DNA from 3 places in the Serratia sp. TSA_198.1 genome. Region 2 is predicted to be linked to each of the others. Evidence: predicted binding sites of a transcription regulator. Region 2 holds the regulator's gene; each other region holds the start of a gene.

Region 1 (10,331 bases), 1.6 Mb from region 2:
CATCCACCAGCGTCACCGAAGGAATGCGCAGCGTATTTTCATTGTCTGCCCACTGCTTGCCGATATAACGCACCCCAGCGCCAAGATCCACGCCGAATCCGGCCGCGTATTTACCCCACAGAGAAGCCATATGGTCAGGGGCCAGATACGGCGTATTGCCGTTGTTGCCATCGATCGCGTCTTTAAACTTCACCTTGTTGTAGCTGTAGCCGGCAATCAGATCGAAACGTTCGCTGATCTTGCTGCGCGCTTCCAGTTCAATCCCCTGCGAATGCACTTTGCCGGCCGGCAGATAATAACTTTGCTGCACCACCCGGTTGGCAACGTCTTTCTGCGTCAAATCGTACAATGCCACGCTGTAAATCGATGAGCTGCCTGGCGGCTGATATTTCAACCCCACCTCATACTGCTCACTGGTGCTCGGTTTCAGCATGTGTCCGTTTTGATCGGGCAGCGCCTCAGGCGTTACCGCCGTACTGTAGCTGGCGTAAGGTGAAAGACCGTTATCAAAGTGATACAACAAGGAGGCACGGCCGCTGAAATTATCATCGCTGCGCACATCGCTGGTGCCGGTATTGAGCGTCGTATTTTTAGACTCGATACGATCGAAGCGGCCGGACAGGTTCAGATACCAGTTCTGTAAGTTGATTTCATCCTGCAGATATACGCCGCTCTGCTCGTAGTGGCGCCTGGAGTCGGTATGCGTCAGGCCGGTTAACGCCGCCCCGCCGGACACACCGGTATAAGGATTCAGCTGCGATGCGCCGGCAGATTCTTCCCACAAATTATTGCGAAAGCGCTGGTAGTCCAGCCCCAGCATGACCTTATGATCCAGCGCCCCGGTGGTAAAGTCGGCTTCCAGTTGGTTATCGACGGCAAAGGCGTCCAGCGAAGTGGCAGAACCGCTGTAATAACGGTTCAGCAAACGGTGATCGTCATTCCAGCCAATCTGATACACCTGTTGCAACTCGACATTGGAATGGGTGTAACTGGCATTCTGACGGAAAGACCAGACGTCGTTAAAACTGTGGGAGAAAGCATAGCTGTAGATTTGCTCCCAGCGTTTGAACACATTCCGGCTGCTCTCACCGTCAAAGAATCCGCGCCCCAGTTTGTCGCCCGAGCTGGAATAGAGGCTGCCATCGGCCGGCACGGCACTGTGGTAACCGCCGGAAGGATCCTTCTGCAGGTAGGCTTTGAGCAACAGCGAGGTATTTTCATCCGGCTGCCACAGCAATGAGGGGGCGACGGCATAGCGTTCTTCACGCTGATGGTCGTACATGGTTTCGCTGCTGCGCGTCATGCCGGTCAGCCTGTAAGCCCACTGTTCAGACAGCGGTCCGGTCACATCGAAGGCGCCGCCCTGAGTACTATTGTTGCCTGCCATCAGGTTAACGTGCCCTTCCGTGGCGAACTGAGGCCGCTTGGATGTCAGCGCGACCAATCCACCCGGAATGCTTTGCCCATACATCACCGAAGAGGGTCCTTTGATGACGTCGACACGTTCCAGGAACCAGGGATCAACCTGCAAGGCGTTATAAGTGCCACCGTCACTCAACAGACGCAGGCCATCAAGGAAAGTGTTATTGACGTCACCGCCATGAAAACCGCGCAATGCAATGGTGTCATAGCGGGTGGCGCCACCGGAAAAATTGGTGAAGACGCCTGGAGCATATTTCAGCGTATCGTTAACCGTCTGGGCATTCTGATCGGTCATCTGCTGCCGAGTCACTACCGAGATCGACTGGGCCGTCAGGGCTAACGGTCTGTCCGTTTTCGTCGCCCCCTGGCTGGTCGTAGCCTGATAGCCCTGTGTCGCCGCCTCCGCCGTATCGGCAGATTTGGCAGTGACAACCAAAGTATCCTCAGCCATCGAGGTTAGTGGCAGGAACATGGCGAGCGCGCAGAACAGACGCGATCGTTTAACCGGAAAATGCATCGACATCTCTGTAACCCCTGGTAAATACTCAAAATCACGCCGAATAAGATTCTCTGTCAGCAGCGCTGGCTGACAACGTCTGCAGCGGATCTATCAGCGCACTGAATTCAATGAAAAGATAATATTAATGATAATTATTATCTTTATCGACAAAAAGTTTCAAGCATGGTGCCGTTTTTTATGAGCTGGAAAAGTGTTTCATCGTCACTGAAAAACCAAGGGTGAAAGCTGGGTTAGTAGCCTGAAATAAAAGAAGTAAAAAAAATGCCAGCGCGAGGCTGGCAACAAAGATTGGAAGCAATGTGAGCAATGTCGTGCCGGCTTGGGTGGCACATAAGGAGACAATCCTTCTACCCTTACCGACCATCAAATGATAACGACTATCATTATCTATTGTAAAGTGCTTTTTATCTACCCCTTTTTGTCAACGCACAAGGGGGGTTCATCGATGCTTTGTCCTGCCAAGCCAACGATATAAACCCAATATCGCAAAAAAAATGGCCGCCACCAGGGCATTGATTGAAAGCCATACCACTAATATGGGCACAACGGTCTGATAGATCGGAATCCCGCGTGCAGCAGCGAAGGGATTGAGATGCCAGGATCTAATAAGAAAAAAGGGGTTCAAGTTAAACCATTGGCAGAACAAGGCGATGAGCGTCGGCGGCAGGAAAAAGTAAAGTCCCAACGTGGCAACCAGTAAACATACCGTAGAGTGACCGTTTTTATAATTTTTCATATCAATGTATTGTCATTACTCTTTCGCTGAAAATACCCTGGACGTTACCGTTTGAACAGACCCAGCAGGCGCTGATTAGTTCCCGTTTAGGGGTAAAATAAAGCCCGTTTGGCGTTTAATTTTCATTTAGCTCTTCGGTGTTATAACGCTATCCAGCTCAGGAGGCCCCAATGATACCGGACTATTGCCCTATCTCGCCAAACAACCAAAAATTCAAAGTCATCTATGGTTGGTATATATATGCCGTCTATACACTGTTGATCTTTAATATCTACCTGGCCGTGTATAACGTCTGCGTCAGGTATCCTATTGAATCGCCAATGATCTCATGGTTTCACAGCCTGTTCATCGCTTTTATACTCTACCAATTGCTTAAAAAACGAACGCGTTTTGCCTGGTTAATGCTGGCCTATTTTATTCTGATGCGACTCTATTACGCCAACATATTGCATATCGAATTTAATTCCTGGAGCCGGGGATTGGTATTCGTGATCCTGACAGTGATGTTCACCGGTACGGTTGCTCTGGGACAACTCGCAACGCCGCCGTTGCGTCAGGATTGGCTGGCGCGATTAGGCTGGCGGCAATGGGCTACGTTAGCCTGCCTATCCGGGATACTGACGCCATTGATCACTACCGATTATCTGGGTTGACGACGGTCATTTATTTTGGAATATGCGGCTCGGAGATATCAACCATACGGCACAACTTGGTGTAGTTACTGGATTGCTCGCACAGTTTATCGGTGACGTAAACACCAAGGTAACCCAGTACCAGCACATAGGCGGCCATGCACAGAATAAAAATCAACGTTCTCACCGATAGAACCAACCTGACAACAATACCTTAAGCATCATACCTTGATTTCCCTGCTTTAGACTATTTCAAAGTATTTCAGAAATCTGCTGGTCATTTCACGCCAACAAATGTTATGTTATTACATATCATAATTGCTTTACACAGACACGCTAATGGAAAACCAAAGCCCGCCGTTACTCACCGTAGAACAGTTGACGCTGTCGATTAACGGGGAAATCAAAATCAGCGATCTGAACTTCACCCTACATGCCGGCGAACGGCTATGCCTGCTGGGCGCATCAGGCTCAGGCAAATCACTCACCGCCGCTGCCATTTTGGGCACGCTGCCGCATGGTGCCGAACTCAGCGGGTCGATACGACTATTGGGGCGAGAAATCAGCGGCCAACGTTTACAACAGCGCAAGTCACTCTCGCTGGCAGCCATTTTTCAAGATCCTTTTACCAGCCTCAACCCCCTGACCACCGTGGGTAAGCAATTGATCATGGCTCTGCGTGGCCGGAGCGGCATGAGCAAAGAACACACCCAACGCTGCGCCACAGAACTCTTGGCTGCGCTGGGCCTGCCGCCGGAGAGCATCATGATGCGCTACCCCGGGCAATTGTCCGGCGGCCAATGTCAGAGGATCTGTGCGGCTCTCGCACTGAGCGGCGAGAAAAGCCTGCTGATAGCGGATGAACCTACCACCGCACTGGACATGGTCAGCCAGCATCAGTTAATCGATATCCTGAAGCGCTACACCGAGCGCCCCGCCGCGCCCGCCCTGCTGTTTATCACCCACGACCTTGCCGTCGCCGCCAGCCTGTGCCAACGGGCCATCGTGCTGGCGAACGGCACGATAGCCGAGCACGGTTCTGTCGCGCAGCTGTTGCGCCACCCTGTACATCCATACACTCAGCGGCTGGTTGCCACGGTACTGCGCCCGGCATTCGGTCATGACTCCTCTATGAGTATGGCGGGATAACCAATGAGTCACCTACCGGTCAACGCCGCACTGCCTTTTATCAGCCTGCAGAATGTCTGTCGGCAATATGCGTCGGCGTCCGGTGGCCTTAGCCCTACCGATCTGAATCTGTATGCCGAAGAACGCATCGGGTTGGTTGGCTGCTCCGGCGCAGGCAAATCCACCTTGCTCAAGCTGCTGCTAGCGCTCGATGCGCCGGATTACGGCCATATCTTCTGCCAGGGTACCGCGATTCGCCCAGCGTCCGTTCGTCGGCTGCGTTGGTACCGACGCTTGGTGCAGTATGTCCCGCAAGACGCCCACGCCTCGCTCAATCCACGCCATACGGTCGCCGAACTGATTATCGCCCCGCTGCGCCAACTCGGTCTGCCGCAGGATCCGGGTATCACTGCAGAGCGTGCTCTGCGTCAGGTTGAACTGGATGAACACCTGCTGTACGCCAGACCGGGCCAGCTTTCCGGCGGGCAGGCACAAAGGGTGGCACTGGCACGCGCTATCGCGCTGCAACCTCGTTTTTTACTGGCCGATGAGCCGGTCAGCGGTCTGGACCAGCCCTTACGCCAGCAGATCATCAACCTGCTCGATCGTATTGCCCGTCAGCAACGGATGGGAATGCTGCTGGTCTCCCATGATATTTCATTGGTGGCCGCCTTGTGCCATCGCACGCTGGTGATGGATCACGGCGCCATCGTGGAAGATCGCCCAACCCACGATCTGTTGCAATCGCCCCGGCATGTCGCTACCCGCGCGTTGATCGCCGCAATCCCATCATTACCCCCCTTTTAGCCCTGAGACCTTGAGGAGTTCTGCATGTTGAATCCGCGTATTATTGGCCCGACCGGCTGCCTGCTAGCCGGCAGCTTGCTGCTTGGCGGTTGCTTTGAACCTGCAAAACCAAAAGAAAGTGCCGCCGAAGAAAAACGTATCCGGCTGGCCATGCTGCAGCCGCCCCGCTCCGGGTTAACGCCGTTGAGCGACGATGCCTTTAAACTCTCGCGCTGGAGCAATGCCGAAACCCTGGTGGTGCTGAACGCCAATGGCGATGCCGAGCCGGCACTGGCGACTGAATGGCAGCAAATCGATGAACGCCGCTGGCGCTTTGTGCTGCGTCAAGGTGTCAGTTTCCACGACGGCAGCGTAATGACGGCGCAAAGCGTAGTGCGTTCACTTTCAGCGGCGATAAATGCCGCGCCGAAACCACGTATTCTGGACGGCGTTGAGCTGTCGATCACCGCCGAAGGCGATAATGCCGTGCTGATCTCTACAGCCCGCCCCGACCCTTTAATTCCGCAACGGCTGTCCAGCCCGCAACTGGCGATCCTCGCTGAACGGGCCTACACCGCCAACGGCGTGGTCAATCCGCTGCAGGCCGGAACCGGCGCTTTCGTGTTAACAGAAATCAACGGCACCAGCAGCGCACGGCTAAATCGTTTTGACGGTTACTGGGGCGAGAAAGCCGCCGCACCGGGGATCGACGTCAGTTTTGTGCCGGACAGCAATGCGCGTGCCGCCGCCCTGAGAACCGGCAGCGCCGATCTGGTTGAGGCTCTGCCGGTATCGCAGTTGCCGCTCATTGAAGCGGGGCTGATCCACGAAGTCCCGATGCCGCGCACCAATACGCTGTATCTGAACACTCGTGTCGGCGCTTTCCGCGATCCTGCGGTGCGCGCAGCGGCGGCGGCAGCGGTTCAACGTCAACAGTTAGTGGACAACGTCTACGAAGGTCGTGCCGATCTTGCCACCGGGCTGCTTGGCCCCGCATTACCTTGGGCCGCCTCATTACGGCAACCGCAACCGGCTATCCCGCCGGCGGCGGTGAAAGTCAAAACCATTACCCTGGCGACCTTCAGCGATCGGGCAGAGCTGCCCGAAGTCGCGGTTTATCTGGCGCAACAGCTCAGCGCAGCCGGTTTTACAGTAAAGCAGGAGGTGCGGGAATACGCCCACATTGAAGCCGATGCGTTGGCGGGCAAATTCGATGCGTTTATTTTGTCGCGCGCCACAGTGTTGGATTCCGGCGATCCGGTAGCCTACATGTACAGTGATTTTGCCTGCCGGGGATCGTTCAATATCGCTCAACTCTGTGACCCCGCGGTGGACAAAGCCTTAACCCACGCGGCGACCATCCCGGCCGGCGCGCAAAGACGCCAGGCGATTATCGAGGCGGAGAGACTCATCCTCGCCACGCATGCGGCTATCCCCTTGTTGCATGAAAGAGTTATCCAGGGTGAAGCCGCCACCATGCAGCACGCAGAACGCGATCCGCGTGAACGTCGGCTGGTGACACCGCGCAGCGTTATTTCCACCGGGCAGCCCTGATCGTGATAAAGCGCTCGATAAAGATGTTGTTGCCACTCGCCTCACGCCTGCTTGCCCTGCTGGCAATGATTTTGCTCATTGGTCTGATGCCTTGGATTTCCGGCCGCGATCCCGCGCTCAGCCTGCTGCGGGCTCGCTCAAGCGAGCAAGAGGCGACACCGGAAGCCCTGAATGCCATTCGCCAACGATTCGGTTTGGATGACGGGCCGCTGGTGCTGCTTGGCCGGTGGTTTTCCGGGTTGTTGCGGGGGGATGCCGGTAACTCCTGGATCTCGGGTCAGCCCGTGCTGGAAGGCATGCTGCAGGCCGCCGGAGTGTCTTTGATCCTGATGGCCTGCGCGCTCACGGTGGCGCTGTCGGTAGCACTGTTGTTGGCGTTGCCAACCCTGTGGCATGGCATGCGCGGCGACAGTCAGCGCCCTGCTGGCGTTCTGGCCGTAGCGCTGACCTCCCTGCCGGAATTTTTGCTGGCGGCGCTGTTGCTGATTGTCGGCGCCGTCTGGCTGCGCTGGTTCCCGCCCTACGGCTGGCAAAGCCTCCAACACGCCGTTCTGCCCGCGCTGGCGCTGGGCCTGCCCGCTGGAGGATTGTTGGGCCTGTTGTTCAGCGACGGGCTGGCCGCAACCTTTTCTGAACGCTGGTTGATCACCTGGAGTCTTGCCGGTATCTCCCGGAGGCAACGTCTCTTGGCGGTATTGCGCCGCACGTTGCCCGCCCTGTTGCCACAGATTGGTCTGGTGCTGGTAGGGCTTACCGGCGGCGCCATTGCCGTCGAGAAGGTGTTCGCCATTCCCGGTCTTGGTCGGGCGACCTTAGGCGCTGCCATCGCACAGGATCTGCCTGCGCTGCAGTGCGGTATCCTCATTCTGCTGATGATCGCCTTCAGCGCCGGTTTCCTGGCGCAGGGAGCGCATTATCTGCTGCTGGGCCGCATCGCCGCGTCCCTGCCTAATGCGCCGCAACCCCAGCACAGCGCCAAAGGCAGTTATCTTGTCGCCGCAATCGCCGCGCTATTGCTGTGCCTGCTGGTGCTGAGCGGGATCATCCGCGATCCATTCGCGTCCCTGCATATGCGCCTGCAACCGCCCGGCCTGGCATTACCCTTTGGCGCCGACGCCACCGGCAGGGACATTCTGGCGCGGGTCGCCCACGGCGCGGTGAATACCAGCCTGCTGGCGCTGGGCGTCAGCTTCGCTTCACTGATCCTCGGAATGCTATTTGGGTTGATGCCGCGCCTGATGTGCGGGGTGATTGAACTGGCCAACGCCACGCCCCCTATCATGGCAGGCCTGTTGGTCATCGCCATTACAGGTCCTTCAGCCTATGGCGCCGCGTGCGCGGTGATGTTGGTCAGTTGGGCGCCGTTGGCGGCACACTGTGCCTCGTTATTGACGGAGGCGCGTACGCAGCCCTATATCCGCATGCTCCCCGTATTGGGGATAGGCCGCCTGCATACGCTGACGCACTACCTGCTGCCGGCGTTAGTCGGGCCGTTGCTTCGTCACGCCATGCTTCGCTTGCCGGGTATTGCGCTGGCGCTGGCCGCGCTGGGTTTCCTCGGCCTGGGGCCTCAGCCGCCGGGTGCAGAATGGGGGCTGGTGCTGGCCGAAGCCATGCCTTATATCGAACGAGCGCCCTGGGGCGTTGTAACCCCGGTGGCCGCCCTGGTGTTACTGGCAGTGTTGGCGGTAACGCTGGCTAATGCCGCAGGCCAGCGCCGTGGCTGACTGCGCATCCTCGCCCGGTTTGTAGTAACATACTACGATGACTCAGCCTGCGGAGATCGCCAATGCACCATCTGATGCTAGACATTGAAACTCTGGACATAAAACCCAGCGCAGTGATCCTGGTGGTTGCCGCCGTATTTTTTGATCCCAAGACCGGCCAGCTCGGCGCGGAATTTGAAAACGCCGTCAGCAGCCAAAAAGATCAGCCGGGCAGAACCATCAGCCTGGATACCGTGGCCTGGTGGGCAAAGCAGTCTGACGAAGCGCGCAAGCTTGCCTTTGCCGGAACCGAAAGCCTAAAGCGCGTACTGACCAGCCTGAGCCGTTTTATCCATATGAACAGCACAGACAGAGTGAAGGTCTGGGGGAATGGCAAGGAATTCGATTGCGCGATCCTCGAGCATGCTTTCCAGCAGTTGGAAATGCCCTGCCCATGGAAGTTTTGGGACACGCAGGATGTGCGTACGGTGATCACCCTGGCCGAACTGCACGGCTTCAACCCGAAGAAAGAACGCCCTTTCGAAGGCACACCGCATCGGGCGCTGGACGACGCCAAACACCAGGCGCGTTACGTGGCGGATACGGTTTCCGCACTTTATTATCACCAAGCCTCTGCCGTGTAATGGGGGTCGGCAAAATTAGCCCGTCGAACGCTTGTGCTTTGCCTCTTTCTATTTGACGCCAGAATCTCTACTCTACCTCTCTTTGTCACTAGGACGTGCTGTTTTTGTTATGCAAAAATTTCTGTTTCTGCTTCTTAGCCTGGTGCTGCTCGGCCCGCTGGGCATCGATCTCTATCTGCCGACCATTCCCGCTATCGCACTTGGCCTTAACAGCAGCGAAGCGCTGATTCAGTCCACCATTTCACTGTTCATTCTGGTGTTGGGCCTGGGGCAGGTTATCGCCGGCCCGCTGGTGGATAACTACGGCCGCAAGCCGGTCGCATTGGCCGGCGTCGTTATCTACATGATCGGCGCGGCAATGGCGGCATTGGCGACCACGCCAACGGTGTTTGTTGCCTCACGCCTACTGCAGGGCGTAGCGGTGTGCTGTACGGCGGTAGTGGCGTTCAGCGGCGTACGTGACCGACTGAACGGCGACGACGCTGCACGTGCCTACGGTTTTCTCAACGGCACGCTGAATATTATCCCTGCGCTGGCGCCGCTGCTCGGCGGGTTGCTGGCGGAAGCTTTCGGCTGGCGCGCCCCGTTCTGGTTCCTGGTTTGCTATGCCCTTGCGGTGCTGGTGCTGATCGCCCTGCGCCTGCCGGAAACCCGGCCGGCGGATACCGTTCGGGTCAAAGGATTGCCGATGCGGCAATATGCACGCATCCTCAGCGATCGTAACTTCCTGTCCTTCGCCGTGGTGAACTCAGGGGCAATGGGAATGGCGTTAACCTATGTTTCGCTGGCGCCGAACGTGCTGATGGGCACCGCTGGGCTGACGCCTCTGCAGTTCTCGCTGGTATTTGGCGCCAACGGTTTTTGGATCATGCTGGTGAGCTTTTTCGCCAACCGCATTATTCACAAAGTCGGCCGGCCGATTTGCCTGGCGACCGGCGGAGTATTGATGGGAATCGGCTGCATTGGGCTGTTACTGGGCGTTAGCCTGCTTTCCGGCGCGGCGCAAACCCACTGGCTGGCGTATATGCTCCCGGTCGCCTTCGCCTGTGCGGGCCTGGCGTTTGTGATGGGCCCGGCAACCAGCTACGCGCTGGAGCCGTACTCCAATGAAGCCGGCGTCGCTTCGGCGTTGGTGGGCTTTGTGCAGATGGCCGGCGGCGCAGCGCTGGGCCTGTTGGCAATGGCAATGCCGTTGCCACCGAA
Region 2 (10,331 bases):
GGCGCCAACGGCGGCGCCAGTTTCCGTTTTGTTCTTCCGCTGGAGAAACCGCCCGAAATTGATGGCGAATCCTTTGATCTGTAATCACCCCCTGGGAGCACTGTGAGCAGCACGCCAACCAACATTCTGATTGTCGAAGATGAAAAAGAGATCCGGCGTTTCGTGCGCATCGCATTGGAAAGCGAAGGTCTGCGGGTGTTTGAAAGCGAGACGCTACAGCGTGGGCTGATTGAAGCCGGCACGCGTAAACCGGATCTGATTATTCTCGATTTAGGGTTGCCGGACGGCGACGGGTTGAGCTATATCCGCGATCTGCGGCAGTGGAGCGCCATTCCGGTGATCGTTCTCTCGGCGCGCAATGCCGAAGAGGACAAAATCGCCGCACTGGACGCCGGGGCGGACGACTATCTCAGCAAGCCCTTCGGCATCGGCGAATTGCTGGCGCGGGTGCGGGTTGCCTTGCGCCGCCACTCCGGCAGCCAACAAGAAAGCCCGCTGGTCAGTTTTTCCGAAATCACCGTCGATCTGATCAACCGCCGGGTGCTGCGCAATGGCGAAGATCTGCACCTGACGCCAATAGAGTTTCGCCTGCTGGCCGAATTGCTGGCCAACTCCGGCAAAGTGATCACCCAACGTCAGTTGCTGAGCCACGTCTGGGGGCCGAACTACGTCGAACACAGCCACTATCTGCGCATTTATATGGGGCACCTGCGGCAAAAGCTGGAAGCCGACCCGGCCCGGCCGAAACATCTGCTGACCGAAACCGGCGTCGGGTACCGGTTTATGCCTTGAGGTTGACGGGGGCCGCATGCGGCTCCCCTACTGTTGTGGGCCCTTCTTCAACCCCACCATGAACTCCTTGAACGCCTCGCGCAGCGGTGCGAACACCGGATACTTGCGGTTCTCGATCATCACCTCCGAAAACAGCTTCAGGCCGACGGCGAAGGCCGCACTTTTATCTTCGCCAAAATTCAGATCTTCACGCAATTTGATTCGCTCGACGATGCCGAGAATATCGTCGTGATTTTCCACTTCAAAACTCAACGGCGCTTTATCGACCGGATCGCCTTTGCGATCGTTCAGGGCTTCAACGGTGATACGGAAACGGTGGCCTGGCATCAGTCGTTCTCCTGCGTTGTCGTGTTAATGTTCATTTCGCTTTCGATCGCCGTTACTGCAGTGAGCAACGCCTGATTGATACGTTCAACCTGCTGCGGCGAGAGATCGGCGCGCATTACGTTGCCGCGCAGCAAACTGCGCAGACGGTTCATGGCTTCTGAGATACCTTCCGCCAGGTTACCGTGATGATGATGACTGCGGCCGGCCCCGGCCAAACGGGCAAGGATCAGATCGACGGCAGCCTGGTGCTTTTGCAGTTCGCTCTGGCCCAACGCGGTGATTTGGTAGCTTTTGCGGCCGTTACCGGTGGTTATCGGCTCGAGGAAGTCCTGCTCTTCCAACAGCGTCAGGGTCGGATAAATAACGCCTGGACTTGGCACGTACAAACCGGAGGAAGCCTCGTCGATCGCCTTGATCAGCTCATAGCCGTGGCTCGGTTTGCGCGCCACCAGCGCCAGCAACACCAACCGCAAATCGCCATGTTCAAACATGCGGTGACGCCCACCACGGCCGCCACGCCCACCACGTCCGTGTTCTTCGCCGTGCTCGCCGCCAAAGTGATGGCGCCCGCCGCGACGACGATGTTCGTGCCCTTCTTCGCCGTCATGGTGGCAACCGTGCCGGCGGTGTAAACCTAATCGATGGAACATAGGGTTTTACCTCTCAATGAATAGTCAGTTGACGAGGTGATTTAGATATATCTAACTCACTTCGATATATCTAATCTAGATCGATATATCGAAATGTGCAACGGCTCTTTGTAAATAGATATATCTAAATTGCAGGCATAAAAAAAGCGCTGTAAAAACAGCGCTTTTCATCAGGAAAAAGAAGAGATTATTTGGCGGAGGCCAGCACTTCGCTGACGATCTCTACCGCTTCATGCTCGATCTTTTCGCGGTGCTCGGCACCCAGGAAGCTTTCGCAATAGATTTTGTAGGCTTCTTCGGTACCTGAAGGACGCGCGGCAAACCAGCCGTTGTCGGTCATCACTTTCAGGCCGCCGATGGAGGCGCCGTTGCCTGGAGCCGCCGTCAGACGAGCGGTGATCGGGTCACCCGCTAACGTGTTGGCCTTGACCATTTCCGGCGACAGCTTGGCCAATGCGGCTTTCTGCGCATGGGTAGCCGGTGCCTGAATACGGTTATAGCTCGGTGCGCCGAAACGCTTGGCCAGATCTTCGTAATGATTCTGTGGGTTTTCGCCAGTCACTGCGGTGATTTCCGCCGCCAGCAGGCACATGATGATGCCGTCTTTGTCGGTCGACCACGGGGTGCCATTGAAACGCAGGAACGAAGCCCCGGCGCTCTCTTCGCCGCCAAAACCGAAGCTGCCGTCGAACAGACCGTCAACAAACCATTTGAAACCGACCGGCACTTCCACCAGTTTGCGGCCCAGATCGGCCACTACACGGTCAATCATCGCGCTGGAAACCAGCGTTTTACCCACGGCCACATCCGCGCCCCACTGCGGGCGATGCTGGAACAGGTAGTTGATGGCAACGGCCAGATAGTGGTTCGGGTTCATCAGGCCTTTAGGCGTGACGATGCCGTGGCGATCGTAGTCCGGGTCATTGGCGAACGCCAGATCGAACTTGTCGCGCAACGCCAGCAGGCCGGCCATCGCAGATTCCGACGAGCAGTCCATGCGGATAATGCCGTCGTGGTCCAGGTGCATAAAGCGGAAGGTCTGATCGATAGAGTCGTTGACCAACGTCAGATCCAGCTTGTAGTGCTCGGCAATGCGCTGCCAGTAGGCAATGCCGGAGCCGCCCAGCGGATCAACCCCCAGCTTAAGGCCGGCACGCTGAATGGCGGGCATGTCAACCACGTCCACCAGCCCTTCCACATAAGGTTGTACCAAATCCTGCGCGTGCAGATGACCGCTGTTCCAGGCTTTGTCCAGCGACTGGCGCTGAACGCCTTTCAGCTGTTGCGCCAGCAGCTCGTTGGCGCGCTTTTCAATCACCGAGGTCAGGTTGGTGTCGGCCGGGCCGCCGTTGGTCGGGTTATACTTGATGCCGCCGTCTTCAGGTGGGTTGTGCGAAGGGGTAATGACGATGCCGTCGGCCAGCGCCCCGCCGTTGCGGTTGTGGCACAAAATGGCATGAGATATCGCAGGGGTTGGCGTAAAGCCGTTATTTTCCTGCACGATCACGTCTACGCCATTGGCGGTCAGGACTTCCAGCACAGAAATGAAAGCCGGTTCCGACAGCGCGTGGGTGTCTTTACCGACGTAGCAAGGGCCGGTAACCCCTTGCTGGCGACGCACTTCGGCAATCGCCTGAGCGATAGCGAGGATATGGGCTTCATTGAAGCTGTGGCGCAGGGCGCTGCCGCGATGCCCTGAAGTACCGAACTTCACCGCGTGTGCGGCGTTGCCCGCTTCCGGCTGCAGTACATAGTACTGCGACGTCAGCTGGGCCACGTTGATCAAATCGCTTTGCTGAGCCGGCTGCCCGGCACGTGGGTTATTCGCCATCGACATATCTCCCTATTCCCTGTCCGGCAACCGGGCAATATGTCGCTCACGGCCACCATGACGGGCTGTTCGCTAAATTAGATAGTGCCGCAAACTTTATCTGTCAGTTCCGCAGGGAACTGCATAGCCTGCATGATGTGTTCAACCATGCTGCGTTTACGACCGGTGTTGGTATTGGTGATCACCCAGTAAGGCGTCCCCGGAACGTGCTTTGGCTTGGTATGCGTTCCGTTCGCCAGCAGGGTTTGTTGATCGCCGGCAAAATAGGTGCGGGTACGACCATGCAATGCATCGGTAGCTGCGGCAAAGCCCGCCGCATCGAGGGTATACAGGGTCGAAAGAACCAGCATGAAACGATTCACAGCTCTGCTCTGCTCGGCATATTCGTCCGACAGCAGCAGCTCGCGTACCGCGCGCACACGATCGCGAGGACGCTGCGCGGCGACGACTTTTTCCTGCTCGGCGCTCTGAGCACTGGCGGCAGGCACGGCGCGCAATGGCTGGCCTGCGGTAAACTTCAACATACGGCGCAAAATATCGGACGCGCTCTCACCAATATGTTGCGTGTGGCTGGCAATATAACGGTAAAGCTCTTCGTCGACTTCAATAGTTTTCATCTTTATCCAGTACTGTTTTTTTCTACTTAGAACCTGAAGCCAGATCCTGCATTCAAGCCATGGGATTATAAGGTTAAAAGCGCAAGGGCGAACACAACTATGTGCCTGCGGGCGGAAAAAGCAGACTAATACCTATAGCCGGCGCTGCCAAGCCCGAAACGAGAAAAATCCGTGTTATCCCCTATGGATTTCAAGTTTCCGCTAACCACGCTGCTGCCTGAAAGGCGACGGGTATATTCGTCGTGTGTTTTAATCATGATACCCTAATCTGAATCTCTCTCAGTATGAACTTCGCCATGAAATTACATTATCAACTACTGGCCACCGACTCCGCCGCCCTGCCGGTCGTGCTGATCCACGGGCTGTTCGGCAATCTGGACAACCTGGGCGTGCTGGCGCGCGATCTGAATCAACAGCACAGCGTGATTAAAGTCGATCTGCGTAACCACGGCCTTTCGCCGCGTTCTGCGGTAATGACCTATCCGGAAATGGCGCAGGACCTGCTGGCGCTGCTCGATGAGTTGCAGTTGGAGAAGGCGATTGTGATCGGCCACTCTATGGGCGGCAAAGCGGCAATGGCGCTGACGGCGATCGCCCCAGAACGGGTTGAAAAGCTCATTGTTATCGACGTGGCGCCAGTGGATTACCGCACTCGTCGCCACGACGAGATTTTCGCCGCCTTAAAAGCGGTGAGTGCGACCGGCATCACCCAACGCCAGCAGGCCGCGGAGTTGATGCGCAGCTACCTGCAAGAAGAAGGCGTGATCCAGTTCCTGTTGAAATCCTTTCATCAGGGCGAGTGGCGCTTTAACCTGCCGGTACTGATAGACCAATACGAAAACGTCACCGGCTGGCAGGACGTCCCCGCATGGCCGCACCCGACGCTGTTTATCCGCGGCGGCCTGTCGCCCTATGTGCAGGACAGCTACCGTGAAGATATCGCGCGTCAGTTCCCGCAGGCGCGAGCGCACGTGGTTGCCGGCACAGGCCACTGGGTTCACGCGGAAAAACCGGAGGCGGTACTGCGCGCCATCCACCGTTTTCTCGACGAAGCCTGAATAAAAACTGCCCTCTGGCGAAAAAACGCGCTAAAGATAACGGCTTAGCGCGTTTTCGGCTCAGTTAAACATTGTCGTTGCTCTATCTGCTGGGGTAATATGGCGCGCTATAATTTTGCCGCCCTGCTCAGCGTGTTCAGTAACGCCAGGCTGGGGGTAAATTTGGGTTAGGGTTTATTGGCCCGAAGTGTGTTAACCGAACCGTCCGGAAGCGTATACGCTTTTTGATGCAAACTCCCTTGCAGTACCGCTACCTATGGCAAAAGAACAAACGGATCGCACGACGCTGGATCTGTTCGCAGATGAACGCCGTCCGGGGCGCCCGAAAACCAACCCGCTATCCCGAGATGAACAGCTTAGAATCAATAAGCGTAATCAGCTTCGACGCGATAAAGTCCGTGGCTTACGGCGTGTGGAACTGAAAATCAACGCGGATGCGGTGGACGCCCTGAACAAACTGGCGGAACAGCGCAATATCAGCCGCAGCGAGCTTATTGAGCAAATGCTGCTGGCACAACTGGCGGATGAACAGCCGGAACATTGATCTTTGCAGCCGCACATGCGGCGCGGTGTTATGGATGACACCGATCAACACCGTTTTATTCCTCCCGGCATCGCATAAACGCGATAAAACCCCGGGGTAAATCTCTGGCATGATACGCACTTACCGGTAAGAGGCAGCTTCTTGCCATGTCATCATTTTAATCGGTGTTATCGCGTTCAACGCTAACATCGTGCAATGCAATTAATTGAATTTAAAGGTTATACGCGATATGGCTAATGTAGGCATTTTCTTTGGCAGCGACACTGGCAATACCGAAAACATTGCCAAGATGATCCAGAAAATTCTTCAGCAGCAGTTTGGCAAAGAGGTATCGGAAATCCGCGACATCGCCAAAAGCAGCAAAGAGGATCTGGAAGCTTTCGACATTCTGCTGTTGGGTATTCCTACCTGGTACTACGGCGAAGCCCAGTGCGATTGGGATGACTTCTTCCCAACGCTGGAAGAAATCGATTTCAACGGCAAGCTGGTTGCGCTGTTCGGTTGTGGCGATCAGGAAGACTATGCGGAATATTTCTGTGATGCGATGGGCACCATCCGCGACATCATCGAGCCACGCGGCGCCGCGATTGTAGGCCACTGGCCGACCAAGGGTTACCACTTCGAAGCATCGAAAGGTTTGGCGGATGACAATTTCTTCATCGGCCTGGCGATTGACGAAGATCGTCAACCGGAATTGACCAACGAACGCGTCGCAGCCTGGGTGAAGCAGATCAGCGAAGAACTGAGCCTGGCCGATATCGTCGGCTAACCCTCAAAGGTTGAACAAAAGCCCTGCAAAGTGCATAGTGTTGCCAGCAGGGCCGTTCATCGGCAGCACGGATTTCTGCAATAGAAGCTACATGTTTGTAACTTCCCACATCGTCAAGGTAGACTGAGATATCGGTTTATCCCATCCATCAAGACGTTGCGTGTGTAACATGCAATTGTGCCATGATATCTTTGTTAACAACCGGCGGTTTCCATTTAGGGCAACCGGTTCTATAATGACACGCAATTAACTCTTTGTGCCGACCGATGCCACAGGCAAGAATGCCTCAACTTGATTAGCATAGTAACAGGACTGAATCCGCATGACTGACAACAACACCGCATTGAAGAAGGCCGGCCTAAAAGTCACGCTTCCGCGACTCAAAATCCTGGAAGTACTGCAAAATCCGGAATGCCATCACGTCAGTGCGGAAGATTTGTACAAAAAACTGATCGACATGGGCGAAGAAATTGGCCTGGCGACGGTTTACCGCGTACTGAACCAGTTTGATGATGCCGGGATTGTGACCCGTCACAACTTCGAAGGCGGCAAGTCCGTGTTCGAATTGACCCAACAGCATCACCACGATCACCTGATTTGCCTGGATTGCGGCAAAGTGATCGAATTCAGCGATGAGTCTATCGAAGTGCGTCAGCGTGATATCGCCAAGCAGCACGGCATCAAGCTCACCAACCATAGCCTCTACCTGTATGGTCACTGTGAAATCGGTGATTGCCGTGAAGACGACACCTTGCACGACAAAAAATAATGCCCTGACCGGCATTGAGAACCGCCTTAACGGCGGTTTTTTTATGCCTCCAGATCAGGGCAAAAAAATCCCCGGACAGGCCCGGGGAAAATCACATCAGAAAGACAACAATTGCAGCGGCACTTCTCCACGGTACTTCTCTCACTTCCCACTGACGCTCACGTCACCGTCAACTCACCCGCCGACACGCGGATGGGCAAACTCGTCACAATGCATATTCAAGAAACAGCAGCCGATCGAAGAAAATTGGCCAGGCATAGTCGAAAACGCCGCGAACGCGGAACCCTTTATTCAGGTAGATTTGGCAGGCATCGCTGCTTTGCCATACGCACAGCACAATATGTTTCGCCCGGCGCTGCTGCGCCTGCTGCTTAATCAGGGCAAACAGGGGGTTAAAATGACCCTGTCCGCGGAATCGGCTCTCAATGGCCAGACTGCAGACAAAGTAATCGTCCGCACCGCACTGGCTGTGCACAAAATCGTCGTAGGCCTCATCAAGCGGCTTTATTTCATCGCGATATAGATAGCTCGCCTCAACGCCATACAACTCGTCGAGACTCGCCGCAGTGAAAAATCCGATAAACGCCCCGCACCGATCGTAAGCCAGGGTAATCAGGTCCAGATAGGGGTCGATATTTTGCGCCTGCTGCAGCGATACCAGATCCATCCCGGCCGGGTTGCCGGCAGAGCAGTATTCCAGGTAGCTGGTGGCAAAAAGCAGCTTCGCCATGCGGATCCTGTCCGCTTCGCCAGCTTGCCGCCCCGGCAGAAAATGCAGCCCGCCCTGCGCTAGCGGCAATGCCGCATCGCCCGCTCCGACGGTTAACCGCCAGTAATTGCCCTCGTCGATCTGCCGCCGGTTATCGGCTATCAAATACTCGCCAAAAAGCTGGTTCACCCGATCCAGCGCGCGGTCATGGGACAGCACCGAATAGTAATGGTAGTGATCGATATCGGACCTTATCTGCGCCGGGTAGGCCATGCGCGGCACTTCATCGACGGTAAATATTTCCGCATGGCGCGCCAGATCCGTCGGTTGCTCAAGCTGCCAATCCACCTGCTCCAGCCGGCTTATACACTGTCGATAGCTGCGCAGTTCCTCCTCCCCGAGCGGCAACGTCTCATTGGTTAGCACATCCTCCAACAGGCGCATGCCGCGGATACCACAGGTCACCGCCTGCGGAACAGCGTCATAATGAACCCCATGATCCTTGCAGAAACGATCGTGGCTAAGGACAGTCCTGCCGATGTGGCGGCACCACAACAGATAAAACGCGTCGAACAGCCTTCTTTCATAAAGAGGGTTTTTATCCGGCACGTCACCGCTTTGCGCCGCATAGATCTGATCCAGACCCGCCAATATTTTGCACAGCGACCTATCGCCGCTGCGGCCAATGATCATCCCGGTTTCATCCAGAAACAAATTCAACCCGCTGACGTGGCTGACCTCGCCATTGGGCAGAAACTGAAGGTAATCCGGCACTTCGGGTTTCAGCAGGAAAAACGTCGCCGAACGGTGCGGAAGAGTGTCGATATCCATATACATTCCGCCCATTTCAATCAGGATCAAAAAGCGAAAGTAGTCAGAAAGCGTGGCGTAATAGCGCTTATCATGGAGCGCGTGGATAAAATCCAGGTTGCCGCCGAGCCTTTTTTGCGCCAGTTCGCTCAGCGAATGCACCTGCAACCGGTGGTTGCCGGCATCGAACTCCCCCAGCAGACCGCCTTTCACTTCCGAAGCTGGGGAAAAGTACGCCTCATTTTTGAGTTGCCGCGCATCCCATACCCACAACATCCCGACCCATTCGTCGGCGATTGTGTTGCGAACAGCCTGCTGCGCATCTCCCCATTGGGAAATAACCTCTCTGGCATCGTCGGGAATCGCCCCGCCCAGCCAAATGCGGTGCAGCAATTTTTCCTGCGCGGCCAGCGGACGAGTAGGAACGCAGAACAACGAGGAACACTGCGCGGCATCGAATAAACGCCCTTGCTCAACCAGCCACGCCCGCAGCTGGCTGACCCCACGCCGGTACTGTTCCAGCAACGCCGGGGAACGCTGGCGCTGAGATTTCACGAACGCTAACTTCAGGTTATTAATCCAGGCCTCATAGTCGGCACGAAACAGCTCATGCTGCATCAATCCCAAATGCTCGTCATCAAGCTTCATCGTCAGCCTCCCAGCAGCGGTGTGCAATGGCCGTATCCCTGTGGATTCTTGCTCTGCCAATGCCAGGCGTCGCGAACCATTTTTTCCAGGCTTCTTTTGGCTTTCCAGCCTAATTTTTCCGCCGCCAGCGTCGGATCAGACCAACACTCGGCAATATCTCCTGCACGGCGCGGGTTAATTTGATAGGCGATTTTAAATCCGCAGGCGCGCTCAAATGCCTGGATAATCTCCAGCACCGAATAGCCTTTGCCGGTGCCCAGGTTATACACGTTAAAACCCGGTCGCAGATTATCCAGCGCTTTCAAATGCCCTTCGGCCAGATCCATAACGTGAATATAATCACGTACCCCGGTGCCATCGCTGGTGGGATAGTCGTTGCCATACACCGGCAACACCGCAAGTTTGCCAATAGCCACCTGTGCCAGATAAGCCAGAAGATTATTGGGAATGCCTGCGGGATCTTCACCGATCAAACCAGACTCGTGCGCCCCGGCCGGGTTAAAATAACGTAGCGCGGTGATCGCCATCTGCGGTGCGGTTCTGGCAAACTCCGCCAAAATCTGTTCCACAATAAACTTGGAGGTGCCATAAGGATTCGTCGTCTGCCCGACGCGGCAACTCTCCGTGAGCGGGGTATATTCCGCCGGCCCGTAAACGGTGGCGGAAGAGCTGAAAATAAATTTCCGAACACCGGCATGGCGCATTCTGTCCAGCACGATCAGCGAGCCGGAAATGTTATTTTGATAATATTTCAGCGGCTCCTCGGTAGATTCTCGAACCGACTTCAACCCGGCGAGATGAATAACC
Region 3 (10,331 bases), 1.0 Mb from region 2:
GGCGGTTTTGCGCGCATAGCGCTGCGCCAGTACGGCGCACACCATCAATTGCACCTGATGGAAAATCATCAGCGGCAGCACCATGGCCCCCACCGCAGCGGCCGGAAACAGCACGTTGGCCATCGGAATGCCGTTCGCCAGGCTCTTTTTCGAGCCGCAGAACACAATAGTGATCTCATCGGCGGTATCGAACCCCAGCCAGCGCGCCGTGTAAGTGTTGATAATCAGCACCACCGTCAGCAGCACCAGCGACATCACCAGAATGGTCAGCAACGACCAGCCATCAATGCGGTGCCAGATGCCTTCCACCACCGCAGCGCTGAACGCGGTATACACCACCAGCAATATCGATGAACGGTCAGTGATGTTGATCAGTTTACGGTGGCGATCGACCCATTTGCCAATCAACGGCCGCGCCAAATGCCCCACCACAAACGGCACCATCAGTTGCAGAATTATCGAACCAATGGCGTGCACTACGTCGGTGTTCCCGCCCTGAGTATGCATCAAGGCCCCCACCAGCAGCGGCGACAGGAAAACACCGAGGATACTGGACGCCGAGGCGCTGCAAATCGCCGCGGCCACGTTACCGCCCGCCGCAGAAGTGAATGCGATGGCCGACTGAACCGTTGCCGGCAACGCGCACAGATAAAGGAAGCCCAGATAAACCGTCGGCGTCATCAGCCCCGGCACCATCCAATTCATCGCCAGCCCCAATAGCGGGAACAGCGCGAAAGTGCTGAGAAACACCACCAAATGCAGTTTCCAGTGGCTCATGCCGGCGATAATCGCCTCGCGCGACAGCTTGGCGCCATGCATAAAGAACAACAGCGCAATGGCGGCGGTAGTCAGGCGTTCGAAGAAGGTTTTCCATACCCCTTCGCAGGGGAAGATCGAGGCGACGATCACCACAAAAATCAGGACCAACAAAAACTTATCAATGCGCAGACGCTGTAACCAGGACATGAATCGGGATCCCTCGAAGAGTAAAACGGGTTCGCCAAGCGAACCCGGAACCGTGGATGACAGAAACTACGGCGTTCAAACCACCGGCAACGCCTTTTGCTGTTTCGCAGACTCAATGCCCAGCTCGATCATTTCCATCACTTTGATGGCGTCGCCGGCCGGCACCGGGTTTTCGCCCTCGCCGTTAATCGCATCGCGAATTGCCGCGTAATAGGCCGGGTAGTTGCCGGGAATGCTCAGCAACGGCTTCTCCGCCAGTATGCCATCGCGTGACAATGTCACTACGCCGTCGCGCATATCGTAGCCCCAGTCAGCCTGCGGCAGGCGCTCACCGGCTTTCAGGCGATCTTCCTGCGGGTCCAACCCGAACTTGATAAAGCTGCCCTGGGTGCCGTGCACGATATAACGCGCGGTTTCCGCCGCCGCCAGCACCGTGCCATGCAGCACCACCCGGCGATTGCCGTAGTTCAACACAGCATGGAAATAATCCACCGATTGCGAGCCAGGGCGCAGTTCGCCCAGATCGACAAACAGCGTTTGCGGCTTGCCGAACAATTGCAGCGCCTGATCGATCAGGTGCGGCCCCAAATCGTACCAGATGCCGGTGCCGGCGCCGGCCTGCTCGCGCCAGCGCTGACGCACTTCCGGCCGGAAGCGATCGAAATGCGACTCAAAGTAAACCACTTCGCCGAGCGCGCCGTCTTTCAGCAGCGCCTTGAGCGTGAGGAAATCGCTGTCCCAGCGGCGGTTGTGGAACACCGACAGCAGTGTGCCGCTCTGTTCCGCCTGCTGTTTCAGCTCTTGCGCTTGTGACAATGTCACGGTAAAGGGTTTATCTACCACCACATGCTTGCCGGCGGCCATCGCCTGCTGCGCCAGCGGGAAGTGGGTATCGTTGGGTGTGGGAATGACGATCAGATCGATAGACGGGTCGTTGAACAACGCCTGCGGATCGCTCACTACCGTCATCGCAGGCCAGTCGGCGTGCACTTTGCCGGCATCGCTGCTGGACACGGCGGCCAGTTCTACGCCAGGGGTGCCGACAATCAGCGGCGCATGAAAGGTTTTGCTGGCATAGCCGTAACCTACCAGCCCAACCCGAATTTTTTCTGCCATGATATTTCCTCTTGCTGGCTCGCTATAGACCGATCAGATTTGACACCATGACGCAGGCGGGAACAAGAAGTAAATGTGATGTTAACTGCAGCGACGCACAATAACCCCACTCTGCAATCAACATGACCGAGGCGCTTCATTACAGTCAGGGACACAGGGTTTAGCATCATTGGGCTAGCCGACCCTTTTGTTTCTGTAGCCAAAAACATCCAGCGCCTGGCTTTAACATAAAATATTTTTCACCATGGCAAAACTCCCACGTCATTGAATTAACGTCAAGTTCAACCATAAGTTAAAAATATGTCACTAGCGGATACTTCCTCATGGAAATAGTCATCATCATGATTAATTTATTTTTATTAAAAACCATCATTAAATAAATTTGACAATAAAAGAAATGCGTCTTTAATTAAACTTCAATTGTTCAAAAAACACCCAATCCTCAATCGAATTTATTTCGGGGGTCACTCGTGGAAGAAATGCTGATCCTCGTTGATGACAAAGATAATCCTATCCGTTCGGAGGGAAAACTCTCTGTTCATCAGCAAGGGCTATTACATCGTGCATTTTCGATCTTTATATTTGATAACAAAGGAAGATGGCTGCTGCAACAAAGAGCGTTCAGCAAATATCATTCGGCCGGATTGTGGACCAACAGTTGCTGTGGCCATCCGCGCTGGGGTGAGGATACCGATGCTGCCGCCCAGCGGCGTTTACAGGAAGAAATGGGGTTTTTCACCCCATTGAAAAAGGTCTCCAGCTTTACCTATCATGCTGAAGTACCTGGAAATTTGACTGAACACGAGTTCGACCATATTTATGTTGGGTTGTTTGAAGGCGAGCCTGATATTAATCCTGACGAAGTGGAAAATTCGCGATGGATTGATGTTATCCCGTTATTGCATGAGGTTGAATTGCATCCGGAAAAATTCACCACCTGGTTCAGGTTAATAATAAAAAGTTTTGATGCCAATGAAATAACACGATGGGAAAAGCTTGCATCCCGTTAATGCTATCCACATTAAATGACTGGTGAATGGCTATGGATACCTTATTGGAATTAATTAATTTTCCGATTGATTTGCGGAAATTAACCCGTGAGCAATTAGCACAGGCTGCACATGAACTCCGGGCATTTTTATTATCCAGCATTGCAAAAAGCGGTGGTCATTTAGCCTCTAATCTCGGCGTGGTGGAATTAACCCTGGCGCTGCATTATGTCTTTGATACGCCAAACGATCGCATTGTCTGGGACGTCGGTCATCAATGTTATCCGCACAAAGCGATTACCGGCAGACGCGGACAGATGAGCAACCTGCGCCAAAAGGGCGGCATTTCCGGCTTTCCAAGACGGGATGAATCCCCCTATGACAGCTTCGGCACCGCCCATTCCAGCACGTCAATCTCCGCCGCGTTGGGGATGGCGCACGCCGCCAGGCTGCAGCGGCAGGCCCGGCGTTGCATCGCGGTCATTGGTGACGGAGCGCTCAGTGCCGGTCTGGCCTTTGAGGCGATGAACAACGCCACGCTCGATCCGGACCTGCCCTTACTGGTGATCCTCAACGATAACGATATGTCGATCTCGCCATCGGTCGGCGCGCTGAAACAGCATCTCGTCGCTCTGCAAGGCGGCGAATCGGCGTCACTGTTCAGCACCTTGGGCTTTGACTACTCGGGGCCGGTTGACGGCCACGATCTGGCGACGCTGATCCCGGCTCTGGAGCGAGTGCGCGATCGACACGGGGTGCAGTTGCTGCATGTCATCACCCGTAAGGGCCAAGGCTTTTCGCACGCCGAGGCCGATCCCGTGAACTACCATGCGCCGGCCAAATTTTGTCCGCACGCCGGAATATTGCCCACCCCCGCCGGTAAGCTGAGCTATACGCGGGTATTCAGCGACTGGTTGTGCGACGAGGCAGAGCGCGACGTGCGCGTGGTCGGCATTACCCCGGCGATGCGTGAAGGTTCCGGCCTGGTGGCCTTTCAGCAGCGCTTTCCCGATCGCTATTTCGACGTCGGCATCGCCGAACAGCATGCGGTGACCTTTGCCGGCGGCCTGGCCGCCGAAGGCATGCGGCCGGTAGTGGCGATTTACTCCACCTTCCTGCAGCGCGGTTATGACCAACTTATCCACGACGTCGCCATCCAGAAACTGCCGGTAACCTTCGCCATCGATCGCGCCGGCGTGGTAGGAGCCGATGGCGCGACCCATATGGGCATGTTCGATCTGGCTTATCTGCGTTGCATTCCCAATCTGCTGCTGATGTGCCCGGCGGATGAAAATGAGTGCCGGCAAATGCTGCATACCGCGCTGAATCATCATGGCCCGGCGGCGGTGCGTTATCCGCGCGGCAGTGGCCCCGGCGTGCTGCCGCAGCGCGAGATGGCGACCTTGCCGTTGGGAAAGGCGCAGGTTCGCCGCATTGGACGACGGATCGCCATTCTGGCCTTCGGCTCGATGGTCACGCCGGCGCTGGAAGCCGGCGTCCGACTGGATGCGACCGTGGTCAATATGCGCTTCGTCAAGCCGCTCGACGTTGGGCTGCTGCAGCGCCTGGCGCGTACCCATGAGACCCTGGTTACGGTAGAAGAAGGCTGCATCGCCGGCGGCGCGGGGAGCGCCTGCCTGGAATGCCTGTCCGCCGCCGGGATCGCGGTAAACAACTTGTTGCTGGGCTTTCCGGATAATTTTGTCGAGCACGGCGAGCCGGCTGAGCTGCTGGCGACCTGCGGTCTGGACGCCGACGGCATCGAAAACGCCATTGTCAGCTTTGTTACACCGCCGGTGGCGAAGTTTGTTGCCGACGTGGGGAGTTTTACCGATGAAAGTGAAGCTTTTTTACACGAAAACACGCGCGTTTATCGAGGAGAGCGACCATGAGCAATCTGTCCGAAGTAAAGTCACCCGATCCGGTATATTTACAAAATCTGCCGTATCAGGTGATCCGAGATAGCCAGACCGACAGCTATGAGGAGAAGGTGGTACAGACCTACTGCGAAGAACCGGACCATTGGCGCAAGGCCATCGGCGATACGCTGCTGTTTCAATTTGGGGTGTATGAGGATACGGCTCCTGCCCTGACGCCGACATCGAAACTGAAACCCACCGCTGGGCTGGATGAGTCCAGTGTCCGTTATTTCGAGCAGCAGCTGTTTCTGGCCGGGGTAACCGGCAGCGATCGGCCGGCGATGCGCCGTATCCTGGATATCGGCTGCGGCTGGGGTTACATCCTCAAGCATCTGGCGGAACGTTATCCGGAATGCCAGCGGCTGGACGGCGTTAACGTCAGCGCGCAGCAGCTCAACTACTGCGCCCGCTCCCATGCCGAGCAAGGGTTGAGCGGCCGCATCAATCTGTTTTTGTGCAACGCGCAGGACATCGGACTGTTGCCGGACCCTGATGATCTTTATGACCTGGTGATCATCCGCGGCGTCATCTCTCATTTCCCCAACGAGCTGTACGAGAAAGCCATGCGCGCGTTATTCGCCCGGGTACGGCCCGGTGGCAAGGTGATCATCTCCGACAACCTGTACAACGTCGAACCGGAGCGCTACCAGTCCGATACGCCGGATATTGTTGATCGCCTGGCCTGCCGCCATCAAAAAACGCCGGCTTACTTTGGCCAGGTGCTGGAAGACAGCGGGTTCACCATAAAGGATTTTCGCGTATTGCCGTCAAACGTTGACGTAGCGCACTGGTTGATGGACTCCAAAGCCAATATCGAGCGTCATTTCCCCTCGGGGGTTGAGGGCGCGCTGGAGGAGCTGAGGGTGCTGGCGGAAAACTGGTCGGTGGCGCTGCTGAAGAACAAGGTTTCGACTTACAGCGTGATTGCACAAAAACCGGTTAAATAAACAGGGCTCAGGACGGTGGATTATCCAGCCGTCGAAATAAATAGCGACAACCCCACAGAGTCAGTTCAGCACAGGAGCTCACGATGGATGCATTCTCGACGGCGGAACGGGACAGCGTAGTACCCATTACTCTGGTGACCGCCTCGGAACATAAACGCAGCGCCACAGGGATTGGCCAACAGCCGTTACCTTATCCCAACGGTTGGTTTGCGGTCGGTTTCAGCCACCAACTGTTACCCGAGCAGGTGCAGCGGGTGCCTTTTATGGGGCAGGAGTTGGTGCTATACCGCACAGCATCCGGTGCTGCACGGGCGATCGATCCTTACTGCCCACACCTTGGTGCCCATCTGGGCTATGGCGGTAAAGTGACAGGGGAAGAACTGGTTTGCCCATTCCACGGTTTAGCCTTTAATCCAGACGGACTCTGTGTGCGGTCGGCGGGCGGCCAAAAACCACCGACGGCAGCATTGACGCAGCGTTATATCGCCGAGATCGACGGTGTCATTTTTGTCTGGCGTCATCAGGATGATTTACCGCCCTCTTGGCAACTGCCAGCGCTGGATCTTGTGGGGTTCTCACAGGGCCGTTATGAAAAATTTCTGTTGCAGGGATTGTGCCAGGACATGACGGAGAATAGCGCCGATCCGCTACATTTCGCCTATCTGCATGGTTTGCAGGAGGTCGTTACCCGGCATCAGGAAGATCGGCATCAAATGACTTACACCATGCAGGCCAAGGTGTTCGGCCAAGTGGTAAATATGAAAATGCGGTGCTTTGGCCTCGGCTACGCTGTGGGTGAGGCCGAGTTCACCCGTTTGGGGCTGACTGCCCGCACCCAGGCATTGGGCACGCAGATCGCCCCGCTGAGTTGGGAGTTCCGCATGATCGATACCATTCGCGTTGAGCGGGTTACACGTTTGCCGCGCCGGTTGCAGCGCTTTGTCTATGCGGTCTTGTTGCTCTACATCCACCACTGGTTTGTTAAAACGGTTAAGGAGGACTTTGACGTCTGGCGTAACAGGCGCTTTATCGAACAGCCCAGATTAATGGCGGGCGAAGGCAATATGGCGGTATATCGCCGCTGGAGCACGCAATTCTATCCGAGAGGAGACACTGAATGACGATTAAACTGCCGGCACTCCCCCAGCCGTTCATCTTTGCTATTCATCCCCATTTTGCATCCGGCAACGCCACACCTTATTTGGATCAGGACTGCTATGACAGTGATCCGTTCGAACAAGCCACCCGAGCCTACGCGGATCGCTTTGAACTGTATCAGGATGATGACCAGCGCCAGCGGTTGGCCAACATTCACTGTAGCTGGCTGGGATCGATGATGTATCCCGTTGGCAGTGATGAACTGCTGCAGGTTGGGGTGGATTTTTGCATGTGGGCTTTTGCCTACGACGATGAATATTGCGATGAGGGCCCGATTTCCCGCAATCCGGAAAAATTTATTCAGGCTTCGGCGGAAATCTGGCGGCAGTTTGAGTCACCGGAATACCCGCTTTCGCAGGATCGTTATGCTCTTGCTGCACGTGACCTGCGAGTCCGGCTGGATAAATACGCCAAACCGGAGCAAACCGCCCGTTTTGTCGAATCGATACGCATCTACATGATGTCTGAGATGTGGAAGGCCATCAATCCGGCCCCTTCGCTGAATGACTATATTTCCATGCGTGTAACCGGTGGCGGTGCCTGGTCGTTCCCGACGTTGGGGCATGTGATCGCCAATGTTGATGTGTCGCAGCGGGAATTTGAGGATCGCCGCGTGCGAGCGTTGTTTGAAATGTTGTCACACCTGATGGCCTGGGAAACGGAGCCTCATGCCTATCTGAAAGAAATGGTGCGCGGCTCGAATTATAAAGAACACAATCTTATCCGCGTGTTGATTCGCGAACGACAATACAGCTTTGAGCAGGGTATTGAGGAATATCTTGAAATGCGGCTGCGGTTGCTGGGGCTATTTATGCGTTTGCGTACCGAAGTCGAAAAAACGGCCTCTGCCGGGTTGAAAGCCTATCTGGAATCGGTGGTTCGTTACTATGTCGGCGCGACCGTCTGGTCGCAAAACACTCGCCGTTATAAATCGATGAGCGGCCATAGCGATGAAGGGGCTTTCGAAGGTGGTCAACTGACACAACCGCAGCCAGCTGAAACCTTCAATAACACCCGCATTATCGATATAGACGCGCTGAAATGGTGGTGGGAGTACGATCCGGCTCGCGGGCAACAGCGTTAACCTTTGAATTTGGCACATGGCTAAACTGGCGACGTAGTTCCCCGAGAACTTATAGCATCGCCATCGAGAAAATCACGGATTCCAACCCGCTGCTGAAATAGTCGTATACGCGGTAACCGGGTTCCCTCTCCCCTGGCAGCCCGGTTACCGCGCATGTCCTCAACGCAGTTAACCGGTCACAGCCGCGTAAGGCGTTTGGCGCTCGCTTTTCGCCGGGTAGTTAATCTCCAGGCTGCGGCGGCGGAAATCGCTTGGGCTGACCCCCACCCGCTTGCGAAATACGCGGGAAAAATAGAGCTGATCGTCATAGCCCACCACCCGGCCGATGGTGGCGATCGACTCTTGAGTAGTCTGTAACAGCAGCTTGGCACGGATCACCCTCTGATCCTCGCGCCAGCGCAGGATATTGATGCCCACCTGCTCGCGGAACAGGTGCGCCAGCCGCGACGGCGACAGGCAGACATGGCGAGCCACCTCGTCAATGCGCAACTCGCCCGCCAGGTTGCCGGTGATGAACTGACAGGCTTCGATGACTCGCGGATCCATGATTTTTTGCGGGCTGAGCGGATCTTCTTCCATCGCGCGCAGTAACAGGCGTTCCAGCAGGTTCATGCCCAGCTCTTCCGCAAAACGGCGGCCGGAACGCTGGGTCTGTTCGATATTGGCGAACAACCGATCGAATTCCAGCAGCAGGTTATTGTTTGGCAGCGTCAGGCGCCCTACCTCATGGGTTTTGCTGTGCCATTCCAGCCAATCGGCCCAATAGGCGCGCGGGCGGAAATAAACCCAGCGGTGATACCAACAGTCGCTGTCTGGTGAACGGCCGTAGTAATGGGATGCCTTGGGAGGAAACAGCAGCAGATCGCCGGGGTTGCAGTAAAAGGTGTCCTCGCCGTCGAACACTTTTCCCTGGCCCTTGATGGTCAGGTTGAGAATATAGCCCTTCATGCCGCCGGGGCGGTCGATAAAGAAATCCAACGGGCCGTCCGCCATGATCGGCGTCAGCCCGGCCACCAGATAGGCATTGAAGGTGTAACCCGGTAACAGCGGGTTCGGTTGCGGTTCCTGTGCCATGCGATGATACATCGGTCCTCCTCAAACGGCTTGTATTGTGAGGTTGATGACAAAGTTGTCTTTGAGTCCGAGATACCCGGGCCTAGCGCACCGAGGGGCCATTATGGGACACATCCCTGTGTCCCACCCTGCGGGCCGACATGAAGTCGTTCCAATTTGCTCCCGGCAAATTGGTCGACGGCCAAGGCCGTTACGACCCCTTCGGCACGCTATCCCTAATAACGGGCTTTGTCAGCAGTCTGGTATACGTAGTGTATCGGCCCGGCAGATTACTGCCTGAGCCGATGGCAGAACTGTGAGCAGGGTTAACGATTTTCTACGCCGTGCGTTTGGCTTGCTGTTTGTAGCGGTCGAAAATTACCGCCGCCAGCAGGATCACGCCGCGCACCACATATTGCGAGAACGGCGAGATATTCAGCAAATTCATCGCGTTCTCTACCGTGCCGAGGATCAGGATGCCGGCGATAACGTAGGAAATTTTGCCGATACCCCCCTTCAGCGACACCCCGCCCAGCACGCAGGCCGAGATCACGATCAGCTCATAGCCGATCGAGGTCATCGGCTGGCCGCTGGTCATGCGCGAAGCCAGAATGATGCCGGCGGCGGCCGACACCAGCCCGGACAGCACAAAGATGATGATTTTCGTGCGTACCACCGGCACCCCGGCCAGCCGCGCCGCCTCTTCGTTGCCGCCGATCGCCAGCGTATTGCGGCCAAAGGTGGTTTTGTTGAGCAGGAAACCGAACAGGATCAGGCAGGCGACGGTGATCCAGATCGGCGCAGGCAACCCCAGCCAGTTGGCGTAACCCAGGGTGAAGAAGCGCTCGTCTTCAATGCCCACCGCTTTGCCGTCGGAAATGATGTAGGCCAGCCCGCGCAAGATCTGCATGGTGGCCAGCGTGGTGATCAGGGCGTTGATTTTCAGCCGGGCGATGACAAAACCGTTAATCAACCCCGACGCCACGCCCAACAGCAGGCCGGCGCCTACGCCGATCCACAGGCTTTCGGTCAGGTTGATCACCACCGCCGTGGTAACCCCGGCACAGGCGATAACCGAAGCGACGGACAGATCGAAGTC

Evidence for each region. The regulator Fur, encoded in region 2, represses iron uptake genes when iron is present. The targets are predictions, from matches to a motif close to ATAATAATGAGAACNACTATCAA.
Region 1: the regulator Fur is predicted to act here: its motif matches at 2,061-2,083, upstream of ACUTSW_RS02020 (TonB-dependent siderophore receptor).
Region 3: the regulator Fur is predicted to act here: its motif matches at 2,406-2,428, upstream of sodA (sodorifen biosynthesis isopentenyl-diphosphate Delta-isomerase SodA).

What each region holds. Positions count from the first base shown of each region.
Region 1 covers NZ_JBQZFP010000001.1:418,223-428,553, reverse strand. Annotated here, with positions in the region: gene ACUTSW_RS02020 (TonB-dependent siderophore receptor) at 1-1,945, opposite strand, end outside; gene ACUTSW_RS02015 (hypothetical protein) at 2,849-3,331, shown strand; gene ACUTSW_RS02010 (hypothetical protein) at 3,342-3,497, opposite strand; gene ACUTSW_RS02005 (ATP-binding cassette domain-containing protein) at 3,650-4,459, shown strand; gene ACUTSW_RS02000 (ABC transporter ATP-binding protein) at 4,463-5,245, shown strand; gene ACUTSW_RS01995 (ABC transporter substrate-binding protein) at 5,270-6,778, shown strand; gene ACUTSW_RS01990 (ABC transporter permease subunit) at 6,802-8,505, shown strand; gene ACUTSW_RS01985 (3'-5' exonuclease) at 8,568-9,128, shown strand; gene ACUTSW_RS01980 (multidrug effflux MFS transporter) at 9,238-10,331, shown strand, end outside.
Region 2 covers NZ_JBQZFP010000001.1:2,032,602-2,042,932, forward strand. Annotated here, with positions in the region: gene kdpD (two-component system sensor histidine kinase KdpD) at 1-84, shown strand, start outside; gene kdpE (two-component system response regulator KdpE) at 103-792, shown strand; gene ACUTSW_RS09745 (DUF3861 domain-containing protein) at 820-1,119, opposite strand; gene ACUTSW_RS09750 (PadR family transcriptional regulator) at 1,119-1,769, opposite strand; gene pgm (phosphoglucomutase (alpha-D-glucose-1,6-bisphosphate-dependent)) at 1,957-3,600, opposite strand; gene seqA (replication initiation negative regulator SeqA) at 3,678-4,217, opposite strand; gene ybfF (esterase) at 4,502-5,275, shown strand; gene ybfE (LexA regulated protein) at 5,532-5,819, shown strand; gene fldA (flavodoxin FldA) at 6,049-6,588, shown strand; gene fur (ferric iron uptake transcriptional regulator) at 6,911-7,357, shown strand; gene ACUTSW_RS09785 (glycosyltransferase) at 7,563-9,524, opposite strand; gene galE (UDP-glucose 4-epimerase GalE) at 9,527-10,331, opposite strand, start outside.
Region 3 covers NZ_JBQZFP010000001.1:998,657-1,008,987, forward strand. Annotated here, with positions in the region: gene ACUTSW_RS04630 (bile acid:sodium symporter family protein) at 1-966, opposite strand, end outside; gene ACUTSW_RS04635 (oxidoreductase) at 1,042-2,082, opposite strand; gene sodA (sodorifen biosynthesis isopentenyl-diphosphate Delta-isomerase SodA) at 2,553-3,092, shown strand; gene sodB (sodorifen biosynthesis 1-deoxy-D-xylulose-5-phosphate synthase SodB) at 3,119-4,963, shown strand; gene sodC (sodorifen biosynthesis class I SAM-dependent methyltransferase SodC) at 4,960-5,937, shown strand; gene ACUTSW_RS04655 (Rieske 2Fe-2S domain-containing protein) at 6,021-7,058, shown strand; gene ACUTSW_RS04660 (terpene synthase family protein) at 7,055-8,179, shown strand; gene araC (arabinose operon transcriptional regulator AraC) at 8,348-9,265, opposite strand; gene araH (L-arabinose ABC transporter permease AraH) at 9,570-10,331, opposite strand, start outside.